Aliamphritea ceti: one gene and its partner. The protein of the gene in region 1 binds, or shares a complex with, the protein of each later gene. Links are inferred from orthologs where the notes say so. Each region holds a gene or a part of one and is shown on either strand. Other genes may lie near its edges. The genes, in order: OCU49_RS05640 and sdhA.

Region 1 (7,728 bases):
CCGAAGTAGACGTTGTGCTCGGCAGAATAAAGCCGGTATTAGGCGTACTCTGAGCCAAACCGTCTTCAACAGTACCGACGTTATACTGCTGGGCGCCAAGAATAACCACAGCAGTTACAGAAGCTGCCATTGCCATACTTGCAACCGGCTTCAGCAAATATTCTCGCCAACCAATCGTTCTGGCGGCTGTAGTGTCAGCACCAGGTTTCATTGTATAAGTCGGCTCATCATCCAATGCGGCCATAACGGAATTGCTGATATCCATAACAACCGGGGACTCATCCTGCCTCAAAACAGAACTCGCCAAATGGTAACGTTGCCATTGTTCACCGGACTGCTGATCTTCTGGCAGCCGTTTCAGCAAACTTCTTAATTCCAGCTCGCTGACTTCATTATCCATCAAAGCAGAGATAGTCTCTTGCTGATGATCACTCATTGCTGATCTCCTCACACACTAAAAGTAGTACGCATTTCACCTTTTCCATATACAACTGCGAGCCTTTACAGACCGCTATTGTATAAACGGAGCAATTTCTTTATCGATTGCTTCCCGTGCCCGGAATATTCGGGAACGCACGGTACCCACCGGGCAATCCATAATATTCGCGATATCTTCATAGCTCAGTCCTTCAAACTCACGCAACGATAAAGCTGCGCGTAAATCTTCAGGGAGCTTATCTAATGTCCTTCTTACAATCTGTGACAACTCATCTCGGTATAAGTTGTTTTCCGGATTCTCAATATCTCTTAAACCCCGGCCACTTTCCAACTGATGAGCATCATCAACATCCACATCCATATCGGGTGGACGCCGGCCCTTAGCAACCAGATGGTTCTTAGCAGTGTTGATAGCTATCCGGTACAGCCATGTATAAAACGCACTATCGCCGCGAAACTTAGGTAACGCACGATATGCTTTAATAAATGCTTCCTGTGAAACATCCATTGCCTCATGATGGTCGTATACATAACGACCAATAAGGCCAATAATCTTATGTTGGTATTTTTTAACCAACAGATCAAAGGCGGTCTTATCACCCGCTTGAACCCGCTCAACCAACCTCTGATCAACCGATGCTTGGCTTTCGCTAGACATTCGTTTCCTTAATACAAAAATCTACAATAACGGCTATCTTATTCAGCCCGCAGGAAAAAATGAATGCCTGCCCTGCAATCAATTCACTTTATGATCGCTAAATCATAGATTAAGAACACCCCTGGCACGTTAAGTTCCACATGTGTCATGTTTTTCATAATTATTTTTCGGAATTATTATTTCTGACTGGTTACGACCACCAGTTCAGGCAATAATTAGCAGCTGATTAATAGCTTCCTGTTTGTGGATCTCTCTCATGGGTAAAGAATTTCAATACGACGTTTTAATTATTGGCAGCGGTGCGTCAGGTCTTGGCCTGGCACTACAACTGTCAGACCAATACAAGATCGCCGTATTGAGCAAAGCTGACCTCACCAGTGGCTCAACCTATCAGGCACAGGGAGGTATCGCTGCAGTACTCGACAACACAGACACACCTCAGGCACATATTGACGACACTATGACCGCCGGTGTAAATCTAAGCCGCCCTGACGCCGTAAGCTTTACCGTAGAACAGGGCAAAAGTAGCATCGACTGGTTAATTGAACAGGGTGTGCCCTTTACCCAACAGGATGGTGAGTATCATCTGACAAAAGAAGGTGGCCACAGCCATCGCCGTATTATTCATTCGGCAGACGCTACTGGGCAAGCTATTCAGCAAACCCTGATTCAACGAGCAGCTGAAAGCGCAAATATTGACCTGTTTGAAGACTGTATAGCTGTTGACCTGATTACCCGGCGTAAACTTAATCTGGCGAGTAACGCCTGCATCGGCGCTTACGTACTAAACAACAAAACCGAAAAGGTCGACGTATTTAAAGCTCGTTCCGTTGTACTTGCCACCGGCGGCGCAAGTAAAGCCTACCTTTACACCAGTAATTCTGACGGTGCTTCCGGCGATGGTATTGCAATAGCATGGCGAGCAGGTTGCAGAGTCAGCAACCTCGAATTCAATCAATTTCACCCAACCTGTTTGTACCACCCTCAGGCCAAGTCATTCCTGATCACTGAAGCAGTACGGGGCGAAGGCGGTAAATTATTATTGCCCAATGGCAGACGCTTTATGGATAAGTTTGATGCCCGTGGAGAGTTAGCTCCCCGGGACATTGTTGCCAGAGCAATAGACCATGAAATGAAACGGCTTGGCTCTGATTGCTTATTTCTGGATATTTCGCATAAGCCGGAAGCATTCATCAAACAGCATTTTCCGACTATCTATGAGCGCTGCCTGAGCTACGGCATAGACATTACGAAACAACCGATTCCCGTGGTGCCTGCCGCTCACTACACATGTGGCGGCATCATGACTGACAAACACGGCTGTACAGACATCGAGGGACTGTACGCAGTTGGCGAAACAGCATTTACCGGGTTGCACGGAGCAAACCGCCTTGCCAGTAACTCCCTGCTTGAATGCATTGTTTATGCATCTTCTGCTGCTCAGCATATAAGCCAAACATTAAAAGAAAGTTGCGAATTACCAGAAATTCCCGGTTGGGATGAATCTCAGGTTACCGATTCGGACGAAGATGTAATCATTGCTCATAACTGGGATGAGCTGCGCCGTTTTATGTGGGATTACGTCGGTATAGTACGAACCGATAAACGATTACAGCGAGCTAAACACAGGGTGGATTTGTTACAACAGGAAATCACCGACTATTACAGCAACTATAAGATCAGCCGTGACTTACTTGAATTACGTAATCTGGCTGTGGTTGCTGATCTGATTATCCGCTGCGCGATGTTGCGCAAGGAAAGCCGTGGCCTGCACTATACACTGGACTATCCAGACACCCATGCAGAACCACGCGACAGTATTCTTACCCCGGTCAACTACGACTGGTAATCGATTCATTCAGAGATACTATAAAATACCGGTTTCTGCCTGCGTATTACGTACCCGTGCAAACCGGCACATCACTCTGAACTGCCTGTACTGCCCTCGTGAAGCCACTGAATCCGGTAATACCAGTATATTTAGAACCTGTATTTCCGGATGTTCAACCCTGACGCGCAGGCCGGTCAGCCAGGGCCAGATCACTCGTTGCTCTATTTCTGTTACGTTCAGCCATTGACCTGATTGCAGACGCAAATCTAACGTCCGCTCCTTCGCCTGCCAACGTAACCGCAAAACAGAATTTTCTTTTTCTAATGAAACATAACGACGCCGCCATCTGTTTAACAGCACAAATAAGACGGGATACAATAGTACATAAACGAACCAGGGCATCATGACCAGCCAAAGACTATAAGCAGTCATTAACGCCAGCCCAAAGAACACCGCTCCGAGCCGACGTGAAGGGGTCAGCTCAACTTGCTGCGGGCTGAACACGGTCAAGAATTATTCGAACGATGCGCTTTAAATCCGGATCAGAAGGCTCTTCCCGCTCCATCATCCAGACAAACAAATCCGTATCTTCACAGGTAAGCAGTTTAACGAAGCTATCCTTATCAGTTTCATCAAGATCAGAAAAAGCTTCTTCAACAAATGGCACAAACAGAACATCAAGCTCCAGCATACCGCGCCGGCTTTGCCACTTTAAACGTCGCACATCTTCTTCTGTATACATCTAAGGACTTCCTCAACTTAATTATGCGGGCAATATATAAACTAAGCGTATCAGGAGCAAGCGTGGTATCACAAAGTATTGATCTGACTACGGCGAGAAATTGCCGCTCAGCAACCAAAAGCGGCAAATAAATCATCCGGAACCTTCATCTTTGATAAGAAAAAAAGCACTACCTTCAATCCTGTTAAGCAAGCAGCAACGAATTAAGTAAGTACCCACTACTACCACACTCACTAATAAACAGACTTAATAAGGTATCAGAAAGCTATTCACCTCTATAACTGCTCACCTCAATTGGGAATCTTTACGTATTAATCAGATACTATTCTTTAGTGGCATAAGTCTTGCTTCTTACGTCTGTTACAAAGCCAGGCTTCTACCTGGTTAATAGATGTAGGGATTGCCATGAATAATCCGGCTCCGCAATTCAATCCAAAACTACAGGCGCCTCACTTGCATGGCCTGGCGAATTTAATGACCCGGGTTTTTCACGGTGAAGACCTTACCGATCTCGGTCTCGAGTTTATCGATCGTGGCGGAAAAGGTGATGCTCAGGCACTTATAGACCTGTCGATTCTTCTCCAGTTGCGTGGCCAGCAGGACACCGGAGTTGCGGTTCAGCAGCAGGCTCTGGATATTCAGCAGCACTATTATCTGGAGCCCTCAGTAAAACGCCATGCTGTGCGTCTACTGGCATTAGTTTCACCCGGCAACCTGATGACTAACACACCACTGGAATTCATTGCCGAAGGTGCGGGCTTTAGTATGCAACTTCTCTACGTGGATCCTGCTTTACCTTTTCCGCAGGAACTGCCTGATCACGACATTGCGATTGTAGCCTTAAGTGAACTGGACCGAAATCTCGCCACGCTGGACTATATCAACAGCTGGGCTGATCTCTGGCCACGTCCGCTACTCAACCTGCCCGCTCCGATAAGTGTACTGGGACGGGATCTGATATGTCATCAGTTACAAAACCAGCAACATATAGACATGCCGATTACTATTCGGGTAAGTCGTGAAGAGCTATCAAAGGTTGCCGCTGGCAATCCCCCTCTGGATGAACTGATCGTAGATGGTGATATGCCGGTTATTATTCGCCCGGTAGACTCTCACGCCGGACAAGGCCTTGAAAAACTGGATAAGCCTGAAGCTTTACTGGATTATCTGCAACGCTATGCGGATCCGGAATTCTTTGTTTCCCGCTATGTAGATTATCGCAGCAATGATGGTCAGTTCCGTAAATACCGAGTCGTGATGATTGACGGTCAGCCTGAACTGGCCCACATGGCTGTATCTGATCACTGGATGGTACATTACGGTAATGCCGGTATGGAGCAAAGTGCCGCTAAACGTTTCGAGGAAGCCGGCGCAATGGGCAACTTCAGACAAGGTTTTGCCAAACGGCATGAAGCAGCGATCAGAACGCTGCATGAAACAGTCGGTCTGGACTATTTCGGAATGGATTGCAGTGAAACACTGGATGGCAAACTACTGATATTTGAAGTAGGTGCATCACTAAATATTCACGACATGGATAGCAGTGAAGTTTATCCTTACAAACGCCCTCAGATGCAAAAAATATTCAATAACTTCTTAATTATGCTTCAAGAAAAATCATTACAGTCTAAATAAAAGACGGCCAAAAACGCCCGGCACCTTTAATGGAACCGGGTAGTTATAAATGAACAGAGCGGCGTGCCTGCGCTGGGCTAACACCAAAACGTAGCTTAAACTTTTTACCAAAATGACTCTGATCATTAAATCCCAACTGCAAAGCAACATCTTTTAAAGATACCTGACTTTTCAAGACAAGATCCTCTGCCTTCTGCAATCTTAGTTCTGTCATATAACGGTGTGGCGGCTCCCCCAAAGACTGTTTAAACATCCGGGAAAAGTGATAACTGCTTAAATTCGCTAATTCAGCTAACTCTTCCAACCGCACTCCTTGCTCAAGATGAGCATGCATATATTCAATAGTCTGACGCTTAATATGCGGCGCCAAACCGCCAGATATATCCGGCAAGTGATTCTGACGGGCATAATGCTGCAACAAATATGTCATCAGCATATCGGCAGCACTGCTCAAGGTCAGACGGTCTGCCGGCGCCTCCCAGTTCAAAGGCATAATCACATTACGACATAAAGCATCAATCCAGGCTATTTCTTCAAATGTCAGATCGGGCATTTGTACCTGATGTTCGCGATCCCAGATACGCGTAGTCAGTTCCGCAAGATTATTATGATCAAAATACAAATGAAAGAAACGCAGGTAGCCACTGACATCCCAGGATGACTCATGCCCCTGAGGCATGACACACACTTTACCCGGCGCTCCTCCAGTCATGCGCTGCCCTTCCAGGCTTCGGCTAATATCGTAGCCACCATCAAGATAACAACTCAGAGTATGATGAGCAGGCCCCTCATAGACAACAAAGTCTTCAGCGTTCGACCACACAGCCGCACCTACACCGCTCCCCAGATCAACACTTTGTTCAAGCGTTGCTTTAGAAGCATCTAACTGGCTAAAAACCAGATATTCCATATGACTACACTGACTCATAGACGACTGCTGTTTCAGCGAACCCTGTTGTAATAACTGCTGACTCATCACTACATGCTAATCCACCTATCAGACACAGACCATTACCTGATAAATAAAACCGCAAGAATTTACCAAAAATCGCACCTTCTGTGACCCATTACGCAATAACCTACCAGCCAGACAACTCACCTGACTGTAACAATATGAACTTACCTGAAACATACATCGCGGAACTGCCATCATGCTCACCGGATTTTTATATCTACTCACTGTCGTTATTTGGGGAACCACCTGGATAGCAATAAAGCTACAACTCGGTGACGTTGCCATCGAAGCATCAATAATCTATCGGTTTTCATTAGCGGCCGTTGTCATGTTTTGCTTATTGCAACTATTTAACAAACGCCAAGCCCTCACAACCCAGGACCATCTGTATTGCCTGCTTCAGGGCAGCTGCTTATTCTGCGTAAACTTTTATTGCTTTTACCTTGCCACGGGTTACGTTTCCAGCGGACTTATCTCTGTCGTTTTTTCCCTGGCAACAGTGCTTAACGCACTTAATAACTGGCTCTGGTTCAGCAAAAAGCCCAACATCCGGGTAATCTGTGGCGCAATACTTGGCTTACTTGGTATCAGCATGCTGTTCTGGCCTGAGCTTCAGCAACAAACGGATTTATGGCAAGTTTTACCAGGGATTGCACTTGCTGTAGCCGGCACTTACTGCTTTTCACTGGGGAACATGCTTTCCATCCGTCATCAACAGCGCGGCCTCAGACCACCAACAACCAATGCTTGGGGAATGTTATACGGCGTTGGAATACTTCTAATTATTAGCCTGATCAGTAACGTTGAGTTCACTATAAACCATGACGTAACTTATCTGGCAGCACTGTTATACCTGGCAATCCCAGGTACAGTTATCGGCTTTACAGCCTACCTCATGTTAGTTGGACGTATCGGCCCTGATTCAGCGGCCTATGCGACTGTTTTATTCCCAGTCGTAGCATTAAGTATTTCATCTGTATATGAAGGCTATATCTGGTCGCCTATGTCAATTGGTGGTTTACTGCTGGTTATCAGCGGCAACATTATTATCTTCAGCAAATTGAAACCGCCGGCTTTCAGCTTTGCCCGCATGTTCAATTTATCTAAGTGACATCAAGACTATGAAAACTAATAATTGGCAACAAATCCGCCATCAATTACATCAATATCCGGAATTATCAGGCAAAGAACAGTCAACGGCTGAGTTCATCAGGTTACAACTAGAGTCACTCCAGCCAGATAGGCTCTATACCAGAATAGGCGGACATGGAATTGCAGCTTGTTTCGACAGTCAAAAACCGGGACCAACAGTCCTGTTTCGTGCAGAGCTTGATGCATTACCCATTGAAGAACTTAACTGTTTTGCTCACCGTTCAGTGCATAGCGGTATCTCGCATAAATGTGGCCATGACGGCCACATGACAATCTTACTGGCACTGGCCGCATATATAACGACTAACCTCCCTGAC
Region 2 (4,695 bases), 1.9 Mb from region 1 along the record:
TACTGGAATGGCTGGCCAATGCTGTACTTGTAACACATAGCTGCAATGGTTGGCATCTTAGCGATCAGACGGAATGCACACACTTCGCGGTGGTGAGCGTCATCGATGTCCAGAGAGTCGTGGTAAAACGCGGACAGTGCGCCAACAACCGCGACCATGATAGCCATCGGGTGTGCGTCACGGCGGAAGCCGTTAAAGAAGTGCGTCATCTGTTCGTGAACCATTGTGTGGTTCTTAACAGTCTTAACGAATACTTCTTTTTGTTCCGGCGTTGGAAGTTCGCCATTTAAAAGTAAGAAACATACTTCCAGGTAATCGGAATTTTCTGCCAATTGTTCAATAGGGTAGCCGCCGTGCAGCAGTACGCCTTTAGTGCCATCAATATAAGTGATGCTAGACTCGCAGGCTGCCGTAGATACGAAGCCAGGGTCATAAGTGAACAGGCCTTTGCTAGTCAGAGCGCGTACGTCAACCACATCAGGACCTGTGGTGCCGGTATAAACCGGAAGTTCGATGACTTCCTCGAGACCATCGACCGTTAAGCGTGCTTTCTTGTCAGCCATTAGAGGCTCCTATCATTTCTGGTTATCTGAATGACTCAAGAGCCTTTGAGGGTACCTCGGGACCTGTGCTGCCTGTATATAAGGAGACGGTCGGGTTTCTCAGAGGCTCTTGTAATACTAGTCACGTTAGGGAAACCGCTCTTGGTCCAACGGCCAGATTGATAACAATCGATGGCGGTTGCCAAGCTTTTTTCAGGGTTTCGTCTGAGTCTCTGCTCGTAATAGGACCCAGACAATATAGAGACTTACACGAAATTGTCAATTTATATTCGGATTTCTGTGTTGCGGTGCAGCATGATGTGGTGGGTTGTGCTTTAGTCAAGTAAATTGCTTGTTTTTCATTGGGTTAATGGTTTTTTGTAAAGAGGTTTTTTAGAAGTTTATACCGCAGATAGCGACTTTTGTATGATTCACTGTCTGGTGGTATCGGTGATGTGGAATGTTGGTTTTTTTTAAAAAAATTCTTACTACTCATCCCGAGTGGTGAAGGTGGAATGTTGACACTATTATGCAGGCTGATCAAATTTCCCTGAGCCCACAAATGGCGCGGGTTTTAAGGTGGTGTATGCGACATTGTTTGTCGCATGGAGGAAAACTTATTGGGCGCTTTTGGTCCCTTTTTTGATGGTTTTTTGGCCTTGTAACTTGGCTGTAACAACCTAGACAAAGGGCTTAGAGGGCCGTTGCTTAATTGTAATATTAGTGCGAGCTGGTATACTCTCGCACCAGCTTATAGGCCCGTATTTAAAGGGTTGTAGGCGTTGGACCGAGGTACTTACTTTGTCTTTGAACACTACCCTTTTATAACTTAGCCCTGCGATCGGGCTAACCAATAAAGTGTGAACAAGAGCCGTGAACAAGAAAAGACCCGTAAACTTAGATCTACGAACTATCAAACAGCCTTTACCGGCGATTACATCCATTCTGCATCGTGCAACAGGTCTGGCACTATTCTTTGGTGCCTTTTTTATGCTGTATGCGTTAGGGATGTCTCTTGAGTCTGAGCAGGGTTTTAATGCTGCCGCGCAGATGCTGACAGAGAGCTTCTTTGCGAAGTTTATTGCCTGGGGATTGGTTTCAGCATTGCTGTATCACTTCTTTGCCGGTATCAAACATCTGATTATGGATTTTGGTCACTGTGAAGAGTTGGAGTCTGGACAGAAAGCCGCTAAAGCGACTTTGATTATTGCGGCTATCGCAATTCTGCTGGCAGGAGTATGGATATGGTAACTTCAATTACAAGTTTTGGTCGCAGCGGTTTATATGACTGGATGATCCAGCGTGTAACAGCTGTCGTACTGCTTGCTTATACGATCTTTATGATCGGCTATCTGTTAATGAATCCGGATCTGGATTACAACCAGTGGAGTGGCCTGTTTGAGGGCACAGCAATGCGTATCTTTACGCTGCTGACTATCCTGTCTCTGGCGGCACACGCCTGGATAGGTATGTGGTCAATCTCTACTGATTATATCAAGCCAACTGGCATCCGTTTTCTGTTCCAATCTGCGTGTGGTCTGCTGACCTTTATCTACGTCGTTTGGGGTGTTCAAATCCTGTGGGGAGCATAAGATGAGCAGCAAGTTACGTACCCTGACATTTGACGGGATTGTAATTGGTGGTGGCGGTGCTGGTATGCGTGCCGCGCTACAACTGGCCCAGTCGGGCCTGAATACTGCGTGTATCACAAAAGTATTCCCAACCCGTTCGCACACGGTATCTGCTCAGGGTGGTATTACCTGTGCGATTGCCAGTGATGATCCGAACGATGATTGGCGCTGGCACATGTACGATACCGTTAAAGGTTCCGATTATATCGGTGACCAGGACGCTATCGAATATATGTGTTCTGTTGGCCCGCAGGCGGTATTTGAGCTTGACCATATGGGTCTGCCATTCTCCCGTACTGAAGAAGGTCGTATTTATCAGCGTCCTTTTGGTGGTCAGTCTAAAAACTTTGGTGAAGGCGGGCAGGCAGCCCGTACCTGTGCGGCAGCTGACCGTACCGGTCACGCGTTACTGCATGCTTTGTACCAGGGCAATATTAAAGCCGGTACTACTTTTCTTAATGAATGGTTTGCAGTCGATCTGGTTAAGAATGCGGATGATGCGGTTGTTGGTGTTATCGCAATTTGTATCGAAACCGGTGAAACCGTGTATATCAAGGCTAAGGCGACTGTTCTTGCGACCGGTGGTGCTGGTCGGATTTTCCAGTCTACAACTAATGCCCTGATTAATACCGGTGACGGTATGGGTATGAGTCTGCGAGCAGGCGTGCCTGCGCAGGATATGGAAATGTGGCAGTTCCACCCAACCGGTATTGCCGGTGCGGGTGTGTTGGTGACAGAAGGTTGCCGCGGTGAGGGCGGCTATCTGGTGAATAAGGATGGCGAGCGTTTCATGGAGCGTTATGCGCCTAACGCTAAAGATCTGGCAGGCCGTGATGTTGTGGCCCGCTCGATGGTGCTGGAGATTCTGGCGGGACGTGGTTGTGGTGAAGATGCCGACCATGTATTCCTGAAGCTGGATCATCTTGGTGCTGATACTCTGAATGCTAAGTTGCCGGGTATCCTTGAGCTGTCACGTACATTTGCTCACGCTGATCCAATCAAAGAGCCAATTCCTGTTGTTCCTACCTGTCATTATATGATGGGTGGTGTAACAACTAACATCGGTGGTCAGGCTATCGGTGCTGATGCAGATGGCAATGATGTGGTCATTGATGGTTTGTTTGCTTGTGGTGAAGTTGCCTGTGTATCCGTACACGGTGCTAACCGTCTGGGCGGTAACTCATTACTTGATCTGGTGGTGTTTGGCCGCGCTGCGGGCATCCAGATTGAGAAGCAAATGCGTGAAGGTTACGAAGTTGCGTCTGCAAGTGATGCTGACCTGGAGCGTGCAATGGCGCGTCTGAATCGTTTGAATAACTCAACCGGTGGTGAGAGTGTTTCTGAAGTTCGTGCTGAGCTGCAAAAGACTATGCAATTGTACTTCGGTGTATTCCGTGAAGGCGAGAGTATGGAAAAAGGTCTGGAGCTGCTTAAAGAAGTGCGTGCGAAAATCTCAAATCTTCACCTTGAAGATAAGAGTTCCGCATTTAACACTGCACGTATTGAAGCGCTGGAACTTGAGAATCTAATGGAAGTTGCTGAGGCAACGGCTATCGCAGCTGTTACCCGTAAGGAAAGTCGTGGTGCGCATGCCCGTAACGATTTCACCGAGCGTGATGATGAGAATTGGCTGTGCCACTCTCTGTACCATCCGGAAACTAAACAGATTACCAAGCGTGCTGTTAACTTTGCGCCGAAGACAGTTGATGCCTTCCCGCCAAAAGTTCGAACGTATTAAGGGGTTGCCACGATGCTAGTAAGTGTATATCGCTATAATCCTGAGGTTGATGATGCGCCTTACATGCAGGATGTTCATATCGACATTCCTGGTGGTAAGGACATTATGGTTCTGGATCTGCTGCAACTGCTGAAAGATAAAGATCCGTCTCTGGCGTACCGTCGTTCATGCCGTGAAGGTGTGTGTGGTTCTGATGGCATGAATATGAACGGCAAGAACGGTTTGGCGTGTATTACGCCGCTGTCTGAAGTGGTTGAGAACGATAAAATTGTTCTGCGTCCGCTGCCAGGTCTGCCAGTTATTCGTGATGTTGTTGTTGATATGACTCAGTTCTATCAGCAGTACGAAAAGATCAAGCCATTCCTGTTGAATGATACGCCGCCGCCGGCAATTGAGCGTCTTCAGTCTCCTGAAGAACGTGCAGAGCTGGATGGTCTTTATGAATGTATCCTGTGTGCATGTTGTTCGACTGCATGTCCGTCATTCTGGTGGAACCCTGATAAGTTTATCGGTCCTTCCGGTTTGCTGCAGGCATACCGCTTCCTGGCGGATAGTCGTGATACGGCTACTAAGGAGCGTCTGGCTGATCTTGATGATCCGTTCAGTGTTTTCCGCTGTCACGGTATCATGAACTGTGTCAGTGTTTGTCCTAAGGGTCTTAACCCGACGAAGGCAATTGGTAAGATTCGTAACATGTTGTTGCAACAGGCAACCTGATTGTTACCAGGGCGGTCCCGAAAGGAACCGCCTTTTTTATTGCTTAAATTTAACTCAGCTATTTAAT

Evidence for each region.
Region 2: the proteins of OCU49_RS05640 (region 1) and sdhA are in contact, whole or in part, in a crystal structure (PDB 6C12), measured with the Escherichia coli proteins. The link is inferred for Aliamphritea ceti from one-to-one orthologs.

Annotation. Positions count from the first base shown.
Region 1 is NZ_AP025282.1:1,232,617-1,240,344, reverse strand. What follows is about bases 2,040-4,706. They hold OCU49_RS05640 (FAD assembly factor SdhE), read right to left. Parts: upstream 3,670-4,706; coding sequence 3,409-3,669; downstream 2,040-3,408. Other genes in these bases: OCU49_RS05635 (ATP-grasp domain-containing protein), read left to right, coding at 4,075-4,706; OCU49_RS05645 (protein YgfX), read right to left, coding at 2,964-3,431; nadB (L-aspartate oxidase), read left to right, coding at 2,040-2,945. Also shown: OCU49_RS05660 (MucB/RseB C-terminal domain-containing protein), read right to left, coding at 1-436; RNA polymerase sigma factor RpoE, read right to left, coding at 512-1,096; more of nadB, read left to right, coding at 1,353-2,039; more of OCU49_RS05635, read left to right, coding at 4,707-5,304; OCU49_RS05630 (AraC family transcriptional regulator), read right to left, coding at 5,348-6,280; OCU49_RS05625 (DMT family transporter), read left to right, coding at 6,456-7,370; OCU49_RS05620 (amidohydrolase), read left to right, coding at 7,381-7,728. UniProt on the Escherichia coli protein: An FAD assembly protein, which accelerates covalent attachment of the cofactor into other proteins.
Region 2 is NZ_AP025282.1:3,141,892-3,146,586, reverse strand. What follows is about bases 1,563-4,523. They hold sdhA (succinate dehydrogenase flavoprotein subunit), read left to right. Parts: upstream 1,563-2,135; coding sequence 2,136-3,911; downstream 3,912-4,523. Other genes in these bases: OCU49_RS14400 (succinate dehydrogenase iron-sulfur subunit), read left to right, coding at 3,924-4,523; sdhD (succinate dehydrogenase, hydrophobic membrane anchor protein), read left to right, coding at 1,787-2,134; sdhC (succinate dehydrogenase, cytochrome b556 subunit), read left to right, coding at 1,563-1,793. In the rest of the region: gltA (citrate synthase), read right to left, coding at 1-563; more of sdhC, read left to right, coding at 1,416-1,562; more of OCU49_RS14400, read left to right, coding at 4,524-4,628. UniProt on the Escherichia coli protein: Two distinct, membrane-bound, FAD-containing enzymes are responsible for the catalysis of fumarate and succinate interconversion; the fumarate reductase is used in anaerobic growth, and the succinate dehydrogenase is used in aerobic growth.